One region of the Egicoccus sp. AB-alg2 genome, then DNA from elsewhere that is predicted to be linked to it. Evidence: riboswitches for the same ligand, from Rfam matches in the RefSeq annotation. Region 1 holds a riboswitch; each other region holds the start of a gene.

Region 1 (3,235 bases):
TCGCCGACGCCGTCGCGGCCATGGAGCTCGCCAGCGTGTCCCTCGGCCTCGAGCTCGGCCTCTACCGCGCTCTGCACGAGCAGGGCCCGGCCACGGCCGAGGAACTGGCCGACCGCGCCGACGTCGCGCCCCGCTACGCCCGCGAGTGGCTCGAGCAGCAGACCGCCGCCGGCTGGCTGCGCTGCCCGAACCCGGACGAGGCCGCCGAGGTGCGGCGCTTCTCCCTGCCGGCGGTCGCGGCCGCCGTCCTGCTCGAGCCCGACAGCGGGATCCACCTCGGCCCCCTGGTGCACATCGTGCGCGCGTCGGTCGGCGTCTTCGACCGCCTGCTGCCGGCCTACCGCACCGGTACGGGCATCCCGTACGCCGACTACGGAACGGGCGTCCGGCAGGGGCTCGCCGCGCTGAACGGCCCGACCTTCGACACCCAGCTGGCGGCATGGATCGCCGCGCTGCCCGACGTCGACCGGCGGCTGCGGGAGGGCGCCGCACCGCGCGTCCTCGACCTCGGCTGCGGCGTGGGCCGCTCCACGCTGGCGCTGGCACGCGCCTACCCACGCGCGGTCGTCCACGGCATCGACCTCGACGCGGCCTCGGTCCGCGAGGCCGAGGCCGCCGCGTCCGCCGCCGGGCTCGCCCACCGCGTCACGTTCCGCGTCGCCGACGCGGCCGAACTGGCCAGCGAGGGACGCTACGACCTCGTGACGGTGCTGGAGGCGCTGCACGACATGGGCGATCCGGTCGGTGCGTTGCGGGCCGTGCGGCCGCTGCTGGCCGAGCACGGCGTCGTCTACGTCGCCGACGAGCGGGTGGCGGACACGTTCGGCGAGGACGCCGACCTCGTCGAGCGGCTCACCTACGGCTTCAGCATCCTGCACTGCCTGCCGGCCACGTTGGCCGAGGACCCGGTTGTCGCCAACGGCACGGCGCTGCGCGCGACGACGCTGCGGGCGTGGGCCCGGCAGGCCGGTTACCGCGACGCGGTCGACCTCGGCGTCGACGACCCCTTCTGGCGCCACTACCGCCTCGATCCGGAGCCCGTGGCATGAACCGCACCTCCGACGCCACGACCGTCGCCGTCCCCGCGACGTCCCCCGCCCCGGCCGGCACGGTCACCACGCCGTTGCCGCCGGTGCGGCCGGTCGCCGGCAGGGACCCGGCCGGTCACCTCGCCACCGGGTGGGAACCCCACCGCCCGGTGCAGGACGGCCTCGTGCGCCGGTTCGTGCACGCCTACGCGTCCTCGTTCGCGGCCGTGGTGCAGGCGCACGGCGGCCGGGTCGTGCAACGCGACGGCTACGTGGTGCACGACCTCGGCCGGCCCGCGGCCACGTACGGCGGCGTGTCGCTGCTCGCACCGCTGCCGCACGGCGAGCACCGCCGTGTGCTCGCCGCGATCGAGGCCGACCTCGTCCCCGGCGGCACCGGCGACGTGCTGCTGTGGAGCGCGTGGCCGACGCCCGACCTGTCGGCGGACGGGTGGCGGCTGCAGGGCCATCCGCCACTGCTGCTGCGACCGACCGGCGAGGCGGAACCTCCACCACCGGCCTGGCTGCGGATCGAGCGGGTGTCCGACCGTCGGCGCCTCGCGGACTGGGAGCGCGTCGCCGTCGAGGGCTACCCCTTCACCGACGTGCAGCCCTGGCGGCCCGGCGTCCTGGCCGCACCCGCGCTGCTGGACGACCCGCGTTTCCATGCCTGGGTCGGCTACGACGGCGACGAACCGGTCACGATCGGCACCTCGTACGTCGCGCACGGCGTGCACGTGTTCGCGCTCGGCGTCACGCGGCCGAGCCACCGCGGTCGGGGGGCCTGGGAGGCGATGGCACGCCGGCGGCTGGGCACGTTCCCGCGCCTGCCCGTGATGTCGCTCTTCTCCGACTTCAGCCGCGGACCGGCCGAGCGGCTGGGGTTCCTGCCGCTGTCGCGCTGGACCCTGTGGGGCCGTGCACGGAGGTGAACCGCTCGCTACGGTCGGGAACGCAGACGCCGAGGGAGCCCTCCGAACCGCAGGGCTGAGATCGCGCCGGGCGGGCGCGCTACCTCGGAACCTGATCCGGGTCATGCCGGCGGAGGGAGTGCGTCGTGCGGGAGACCACCGTCCCGTCGCTTCACGTCATCACCGACGACCGTCCCGGTCGCGAGGTGCTCGCGACCGTGGCGTCGGCGCTGTCCGCCGGGGCCCCGTGCGTGCAGGTGCGCCGCAAGCGCGGCCGCGACCGGGACCGGCTCGCGTTCGCCGTCAGGGTGGTCCGGGACTGCCACGCGGCCGGGGCGCGCTGCATCGTCAACGACCGCGTCGATCTCGCGCTGGTCGCGGATGCCGACGGCGTCCACCTCGGCGCCGACGACCTGCCGGTCGCCGCGGCACGCGCCCTCGCGGACGCCGTCGCCGGGCCGGGCTTCCTCGTCGGCGGCACCGCGCGCGACCCGGACACCGCCCGGGCGCTGGTCACCGACGGCTGCGACTACCTCGGCGTCGGCCCGGTCCACGCCACGCACACGAAGGACGGCCTCCCGCCGCCGCTCGGCCACGATGGGTTGCGGCGCGTCACGGCCGCCGTCGACGTCCCGGTCGTCGCGATCGCCGGCATCACCGCGGCGCGCGTACCGGACGTGCTGGCCGCAGGTGCCCACGGCATCGCCGTCGTCGGCGCCGTCTCGGACGCTGCCGACGCGGCGGCGGCGACCCGCGACCTGCTCGACGCACTCGCCGGCACGACGGCGGGGCGGTCATGACACGGCAGGACGTCCTGGTCGTCGGCGGCGGCCTGATCGGACTGAGCATCGCCTGGCGGGCCGCCCTGGCCGGGCGACGCGTCACCGTCGTCGACGACCGGCCCGGTGAAGGCGCCTCCGGCGTCGCGGCCGGCATGCTGGCACCGGTGACCGAGGCGGCCTACGGCGAGCAGGCCCTGCTCGCCCTGACGGTCGCGTCGGCACGCCGCTGGCCGACCTTTGCCGCCGACCTCGAGGCCGCCGCCGACACGTCCGTCGACCACCGTCAGGAACCCACCCTGCTGGTCGGCCACGACCGCGACGACGTCACCAGCATCGAGGAGCTCGCCGCGTTCCAGCGCGACCTCGGCCTGGACGTCGAGCGCCTGACCGCTCGCGCCTGTCGGCAGGTCGAGCCGCTGCTGCACCCGCGCGTCCGCGGCGGCGTGCTCGCCCGCGACGACCACCGCGTGGACGCCCAGCGCGTCGTGTCGGCACTGCTGACGGCGTGCGCCGC
Region 2 (3,235 bases), on a different contig from region 1:
GCGCTGCGGCCGGCGCCTGGCCACCGCCGCCGTCCAGCAGGGTCATCGCCGTGGACGGCAGCATCCCGAGCGTCCAGGCGAGCACCGCACCAAGAACGGTCGCGCCCACCCAGCGCCCCGCTGCGAGCACGGGCAGCGGGTCGCACAGCACCTGCCACTGCAGGCGCCCGACCACCAGCCCCTCGAGGCCACCGCCGGCGATCACCAGTGCCGTGGCGGTGAACAGGGGGGCGGGTTCGCCGGCGTCCAGCCAGGGCGCCACCATGATCGCGACACCCGCGGCCAGGCTCAGGCCGACCAGTTCCGCCAGGGCGTTGGCCGCGACCCAGCGCCGCCAGACGTCGGCCCGGCGCTCCGCCGCGGGGGTGCGCGGGCTCCGGACGGTGGTCACGGCGCGAGGGCCGGCATCAGCGCAGCCGGTCCATCTCGGTCCGGATGCGGTCCTCGGACGGCTCGCCGCCGTACACGTCCAACCCGTGGAAGAACAGCCCGATGCCCCAGCCGGCGAGCGGGAACATCGGCCAGAAGAAGCCTGCGCCGGTCAGCGCCCAGGTCAGGATCAACAGGCCGTTGACGACCAGGAACACCAGCGCGTGGCCGTAGAACTCGCGCTTCTTCTCCAGCTGTGCGATGGCGCGAGCACGCAACTCCTGCTCGCGGGTCTCGAACTCGACGGTCATGGTGAACACCTCCCTCGACCGACGATCTCAGCGTGGCGCACGCCGCCGGGCGCGAACAGGGCCGACGTGCCCGCCGTGGGAGGACGGGTGGCATCAGACGAGCCAGGCCGTGAAGTGGTCCCGGGCCAGCGTGGCGACCCGTTCGAGCGCGCCGGGTTCCTCGAACAGGTGCGTGGCGCCGGCCACGACGTCGAGTTCGACGGGAGCCGACATCTCCGCGCGCGCCTGCTGGTTGAGCGCCAGCACCGTCCGGTCGCGTTCGCCGACGATCAACAGCGTCGGCGCACGCACGCGGCGCAGGGCCGGTCCGGCCAGGTCGGGTCGTCCCCCGCGCGAGACGACGGCACCCACGGCGGACGGACGCTGCGCGGCGGCGACCAGCGCCGCCGCCGCGCCGGTGCTGGCCCCGAAGAGACCGACGCGGCCCGGACGGAAGACCTCGTCGTCGCGCAGCCAGTCGATGCTGGCGACGACCCGGTCGGCGAGCAGCGGGATGTCGAACCGGAAGCCCCGCGTGACCCGGTCGACGTCCTCCTCCGCCGGTGTGAGCAGGTCCATGAGCAGTGTGGCGAAACCGACCTGCTGCAGGACGGCCGCGACGAGCTGGTTGCGTCGGCTGAACCGGCTCGAGCCGCTGCCGTGCGCGAAGACCACGACGCCCGCCGGTGCCGCGGGCACGGACCAGTCACCGTACAGCGCGCCTCCCACGACCGGGATGCTGACCTCCGTCGTGTGCGCCTCGAGTGCCATGACCCATCTCCCCCGGGTCGCGTCGCGGGGCCGGTCCCGGCGCGTGCTACTCGACGTGGAGGGCGGCCGCCATGCCGGTGCGGTAGTCACACCCCCGGGACGTGAAGCAGCCGATCTGCCAGTCGCCGCGCCGTTCCGGTGGCACCGTGAAGGTCACCGAGACCGTCTCGCCGCCCTGCACCATGATCGTCGTCCCGCGGTAGGGCGGTTGCACGTCCATTCGGTCCACGGACGGGCGCACGTCCACGTCGAGGCCGGCCAGCAGGTCCTCGCCGAAGCCGACGGCGCGCTGGTCCTCCTCGACCACCGCACGTCCGAAGCTCACCATGTGGCTGCCGACGTCACGGTTGACGAACTCGAAGGTCACCGGACGGCCGGCGACGATCGTGACGTCCGTCGGCGCGAACGCGCGTTCCTCCATGACCATGCGCACCGTGCCGTCCGCAGCCGGTGTGGCGGTGACCACGCCACCACCGCGGCCGAACAGTGCGACCAGGAGCACGACCGCCGCGATGCCGAGGACGACCGTGAGGGTGGTGCGTGTGACGGTGCCCATCGTCCTCACCTCGCCTGGATCGAGCGTTGCCCTCAGGTTCGTGATACGTCCGACCGCCGCCCCGGTCCAGTGCCGGACGGTCCCGTGTGTGGAGGGCCCTCGGGCCCCGGCTCGCGAAGCGCCGGCAGGCCTCCTGTCCCTGTCCGGATACGGCTGCCGCGACCCAGACTGGAGTCCCCCACGGGGGCCGACGTCGAGGCGAGGACGCACGATGGCGCAGCACGAATCCGCGAACGGCGGACTCGACGAACTCGGCGGGCCGGCGCGCACGGCGGCAGGCCAGCCGACCATGGATCGTGGTCAGGTCGTGATGCTCGTGCGCCGCCACGTCGACCTGGAACACGTCCGCACCGGCGACTACGACGACGAACTGTGGGCGCTGTGGCGTGACGAAGCCGCCGGCGCCGGCGAGCAGGACCACAACGCCGACGTCCTCGACCGGGTGCTGGCCCGGCTGCGCACCGGCGGATGACGGCGCGACGCCCGTGCGGTGGTCCCTTCGCCGGTACTGGCCGGATCAGGTTGTGGCGGTCGCCGCCGCAGCGGCCTCTCAGCTGGGTGCCTCCGCTTCATGGCGGAGGGGCGCCAGTTCCCGCTCACCACACGGACGTCGCTCACCCGATGTTCGCGCGGTGACCGGCCCGCGGCAAGGGGCGGACGTCCCGAGCCGACGGCCGCCGCGGATCGCGCGGCGGCCGTGGGTGTCGCGGCCTCAGGCGTGACCGCCGGCGTGGCGTCCCGCGCCGCGGCCGGCCGGCACCTCGAGGTGCCGTGCCAGTCCGAGGATCAGCATGGCGATCAGAGCGACGAAGAAGGCGGCCAGGAACCAGGCGGCAGCCGTGCCCGTCTCCAGGACGGCAGCGGTGATCCCGAGCGCCAGGGTGAGTGCGCCGCCGCCGACAGCCAGCCACCGCGGACCGAACGCGTCCAGTCCGAGCGTGGCGAAGGCAGCCGCGCCGAGGATGATGCCGACCGCGCCCATGCCCCGTGCATCCTGCACGAGCGGCAGTTCGCCGAGAACGACGTAGCCGAGGTAGGTCAACGCGGCGATGGTGACGAGGATGGTGGCGATCGTGTCCCGACGATCCAGTCTCACCGTACTCGCCTCCTTCCCTGGTGAGGAACCGATCGGGTGCACGGAGAACGTCCGTCCCGACCAGTTCGAGTGTCCGGCACGACGCGCGGACGCGACAGAGGCGAACTCCTCGCCCCTCTCTGACGAACGTCCGAACCACTCGGCGGAATTGTC
Region 3 (3,235 bases), on a different contig from region 1:
CGTCCAGGCGTCGATCCATTCCTCGCGTCCCGCGCCGATCTCCTCCGGGTCGAGCTGCAGCGGCTCGTCGGGGACGACGGCGTGCTGTTCGAACACCTCCGGCAGCGGCGTGTCCTCGACCACCGGGAAGACGAACATGGTCAGCGGCAGGGTCTCCTGGAAGGCCTCGGACAGCAGGAAGTCGACGAGCAGGCGCGCTTCCGCCTCGTGCTCCGTGCCCTGCAGGATCCCGGCGAACTCGACCTGCCGGAAGCACGACGCCTCGATGACGCCGGTCGGCGGCTCGTCGGGTGGCGGGTCGGCGAAGTAGACCTCGGCCGGCGGGCTGGAGGCGTACGACACGACCAGCGGGCGCTCGCCGTCACCGGTGGCGCTGAACTCGTCGTAGTAGGCCTCGGACCAGCCGTCGGTGACCAGCACGTCGTTGTCCGCCAACGCCTCCCAGAAGTCGAGGTAGCCGTCCTCGCCGAACCGTTCGACGCTCGCCAGCAGGAACGCCAGGCCGGGGGAGGAGGTGGCGGGGTTCATCACGGTGAGCAGCCCGGTGTAGGCCTCGTCGGTCAGGTCCTGGAGGTCGTCGGGTACCTCGACGTCGTTCTCCTCGAACCAGGCGCGGTCGTAGTTGAGGCACACGTCGCCGAAGTCGACCGGGGTGACCCGGTGCTGGTCGTCGAGCAGGAACTGCGGGTCGACCCCGGCCAGCGCGGGCGACTCGTAGGGGACGAAGATCTCTTCGTCCAGGGCGCGGGACAGGAACGTGTTGTCGACGCCGAACAGCACGTCGCCCAGCGGGGCGTCGCGGGTGAGGATGGCCTGGTTCACGGTCGAGCCGGCATCCCCGCCCGGCACGATGTCCACGTTGATACCGGTCTCCGTGGAGAACCTGGCGAGCACCTCCTCCTCGACGTCGAACGAGTCGTGGGTGACCAGCGTGATGGTCACCTGGTCGGGCAGGTCCTCGGGTGGCGACATGTCGTCGGGGCCGGTCTCGTCCTCCGTGGGCTCGGGCTCGTCAGGGCCGGCGGACTCGTCGGCCGCCTCCCCACAGGCCGCGAGCAGCAGGGCCAGGGCCAGGCCACCTGCGACGGCGCGCAGACGGGTGCGCATGGGTACTCCTCAGGCGTGGTCGGGACCGCGCTCACCGGGTTGGACGGCGAGCAGGACGCCGTCGGTCAACCGCACGGTGGCGCGATCGGACAGGAACTGGTTGCTGATGCCGCGCGTCGACCCGGCCGGGAGGTCCTCGTCCGAGAGCGGGAACCGCAAGCCCGACGTGGTGATCCCCCGCGCCGGGCCGTGGGCCGGGAGCAGGCTGACGTAGTCGCCCGGCTGCCCACGAAGTTCGCGTTCGCCGCGGACCACCGTGATCGTGGCCGACGCGACCAGGGCGGTCAGCGTCAGCTCGCGATACGCCTCGGCGGCGAGCACGAGGGCGTTGCCGAGCAGGTGGTCGAGGCGTCCGCCGTGGCCGCCCAGCAGGGTGACCCGCGCCGGCGCGAACCGGGTGGCCGCATCCAGCGCGATGGCCAGGTCGGTCTCGTCCTTGTCCACCGGGTGCTGGTGGACCGGGACCCCGGCGGCCCGGGCCGCGGCGAGGCGCTCGGGCCGGACCGAGTCGAGGTCGCCGACGACGAGGTGGACCGGCAGACCGAACTCGTGGGCGAGGTGCAGCCCCGAGTCCGCGGCGATGACGAACGCCCGCTGCGGCAGCTGCGGGACCCGGTCGTGCAGGACCGGGTCGCCACCGACCAGCACCACGATCTCCGGCGCGATGTCCGGGGTCGCGGCGTCCGGGAACGGGACCGAGGGTCCGGGCAGCATCGTCGCACCTCCCTCCGCCGGCATTACCCGGCTCAGGTTCCACGGGTCGGTGACGCCCTCCACCGCCGCGCAGGTGCGCGGCGGTGAGGCGGCCACCCTCTCAGCCCGGCTGTCCCGAGCTCCCCGGGTGTCGTCGTGTCGAGCGGCCAGGTGCCGCCGACACGAGCCAGCCTATCCGCTCGGTAGCGTCGATCCCGTCCCTGCGACGCCGAATCGAACGAGGAACGTCCATGCGTGTCGCCATCGCCGGAGGCCACGGCAAGATCGCCCTGCACCTGGCCCGCATCCTGGCCCGGCGTGGCGACGAGGTCCGCTCCATCGTCCGCAAGGAGGAGCACTTCGACGACCTGCGCGACGCGGGTGCCCAGCCGGTGCTGTGCGATCTCGAGGAAGCCGACGCGGCCGCCCTCGCCGAGGCCGTCGGCGAGGTGGACGCGGTCGTGTTCGCGGCCGGGGCCGGCCCGGGCAGCGGCGCTCCGCGCAAGGAGTCCGTCGACTACGGCGGCGCCGTCAAGCTCGTCGACGCGGCGCGGCAGGCCGGCGTGTCGCGCTACGTGATGGTCAGCTCGGTCAACGCCGATGCCGACCACCCGGGTGACGAGGTGTTCGACGTCTACCTGCGGGCCAAGGGCCGCGCCGACGCCGCGCTGGCCGACAGCGGTCTGGACCACACGATCCTGCGGCCGGTCGGACTGACCGACGACCCCGGCACCGGCCGGATCACCACCTCGGTGTCCCGGGGCGACAAGATCCCACGTGAGGACGTGGCGGCGACCATCGCCGTGTGCCTTGCCGCGCCGGCCACCATCGGACAGACCTACGAGATCGCCACCGGTGACACGCCGATCGCCGACGCGCTGGGCGGCTGACCCTCGTCGGAGCTCGCAGCAACACGCCGGCGGGTGGTCAGAGCGGGTGGGTCTCGACCAGCCAGTCCGCGAGGAACGGGTCGGTGACGTGCAGGCTGCCGTCCACGTCGACGAGGTGGCCGTGGTCGAGCAGGCTGCGGTGGGCGCCCTGGGCGCTGCCCTTGCTGAGGTTGACCAGTTCGCCGGCGACGCCGAGCGCGGAACGGCGGTGGGCGACGACCCGCAGCGTCCGCTGGTGGGTGTCGGGCAGTTGCTCGTAGACGGCCGAGACCTCGGGGCGGGCGGACTTCCGGATGGTCGCGAGTGCCGCGCCCCAGGTGGTGTCGGCGGGGGCGTTGGTGGCGTGCAGCCAGGCGACGTGGGCGGCTTGCATGGTGCGAAGCGGGTGGCCGCGGGTGAACTGGTGGATGAGCGACGCGACCGCTCCGGGGGTGCGGCCGGTCGTGGTGAACCCGTCGTTCACGATGTGCTGGGTGGCGGGCAGGTCGAGCGGCCCGATCTCGACGATCTGTGCCTGGTGGAGGAACGGCTGGGCGTGGTTGGAG

Evidence for each region. Region 1 has a riboswitch for thiamine pyrophosphate ahead of thiE (thiamine phosphate synthase). Riboswitches for the same ligand answer to the same signal wherever they lie in the genome.
Region 2: linked by a shared signal. The riboswitch ahead of ACERM0_RS12760 (hypothetical protein) and the one ahead of thiE (thiamine phosphate synthase) in region 1 are both predicted to bind thiamine pyrophosphate.
Region 3: linked by a shared signal. The riboswitch ahead of ACERM0_RS11785 (thiamine diphosphokinase) and the one ahead of thiE (thiamine phosphate synthase) in region 1 are both predicted to bind thiamine pyrophosphate.

What each region holds. Positions count from the first base shown of each region.
Region 1 covers NZ_JBGUAX010000003.1:404,990-408,224, reverse strand. Annotated here, with positions in the region: gene ACERM0_RS07125 (trans-aconitate 2-methyltransferase) at 1-1,049, shown strand, start outside; gene ACERM0_RS07120 (hypothetical protein) at 1,046-1,960, shown strand; TPP riboswitch at 1,982-2,096, shown strand; gene thiE (thiamine phosphate synthase) at 2,086-2,739, shown strand; gene thiO (glycine oxidase ThiO) at 2,736-3,235, shown strand, end outside.
Region 2 covers NZ_JBGUAX010000006.1:103,888-107,122, forward strand. Annotated here, with positions in the region: gene ACERM0_RS12745 (hypothetical protein) at 1-391, opposite strand, end outside; gene ACERM0_RS12750 (2TM domain-containing protein) at 408-680, opposite strand; gene ACERM0_RS12755 (dienelactone hydrolase family protein) at 774-1,430, opposite strand; gene ACERM0_RS12760 (hypothetical protein) at 1,477-1,986, opposite strand; gene ACERM0_RS12765 (hypothetical protein) at 2,198-2,458, shown strand; TPP riboswitch at 2,464-2,592, opposite strand; gene ACERM0_RS12770 (hypothetical protein) at 2,699-3,082, opposite strand.
Region 3 covers NZ_JBGUAX010000005.1:413,154-416,388, reverse strand. Annotated here, with positions in the region: gene ACERM0_RS11790 (thiamine ABC transporter substrate binding subunit) at 1-1,107, opposite strand, end outside; gene ACERM0_RS11785 (thiamine diphosphokinase) at 1,117-1,821, opposite strand; TPP riboswitch at 1,814-1,957, opposite strand; gene ACERM0_RS11780 (SDR family oxidoreductase) at 2,052-2,690, shown strand; gene ACERM0_RS11775 (AAA family ATPase) at 2,728-3,235, opposite strand, start outside.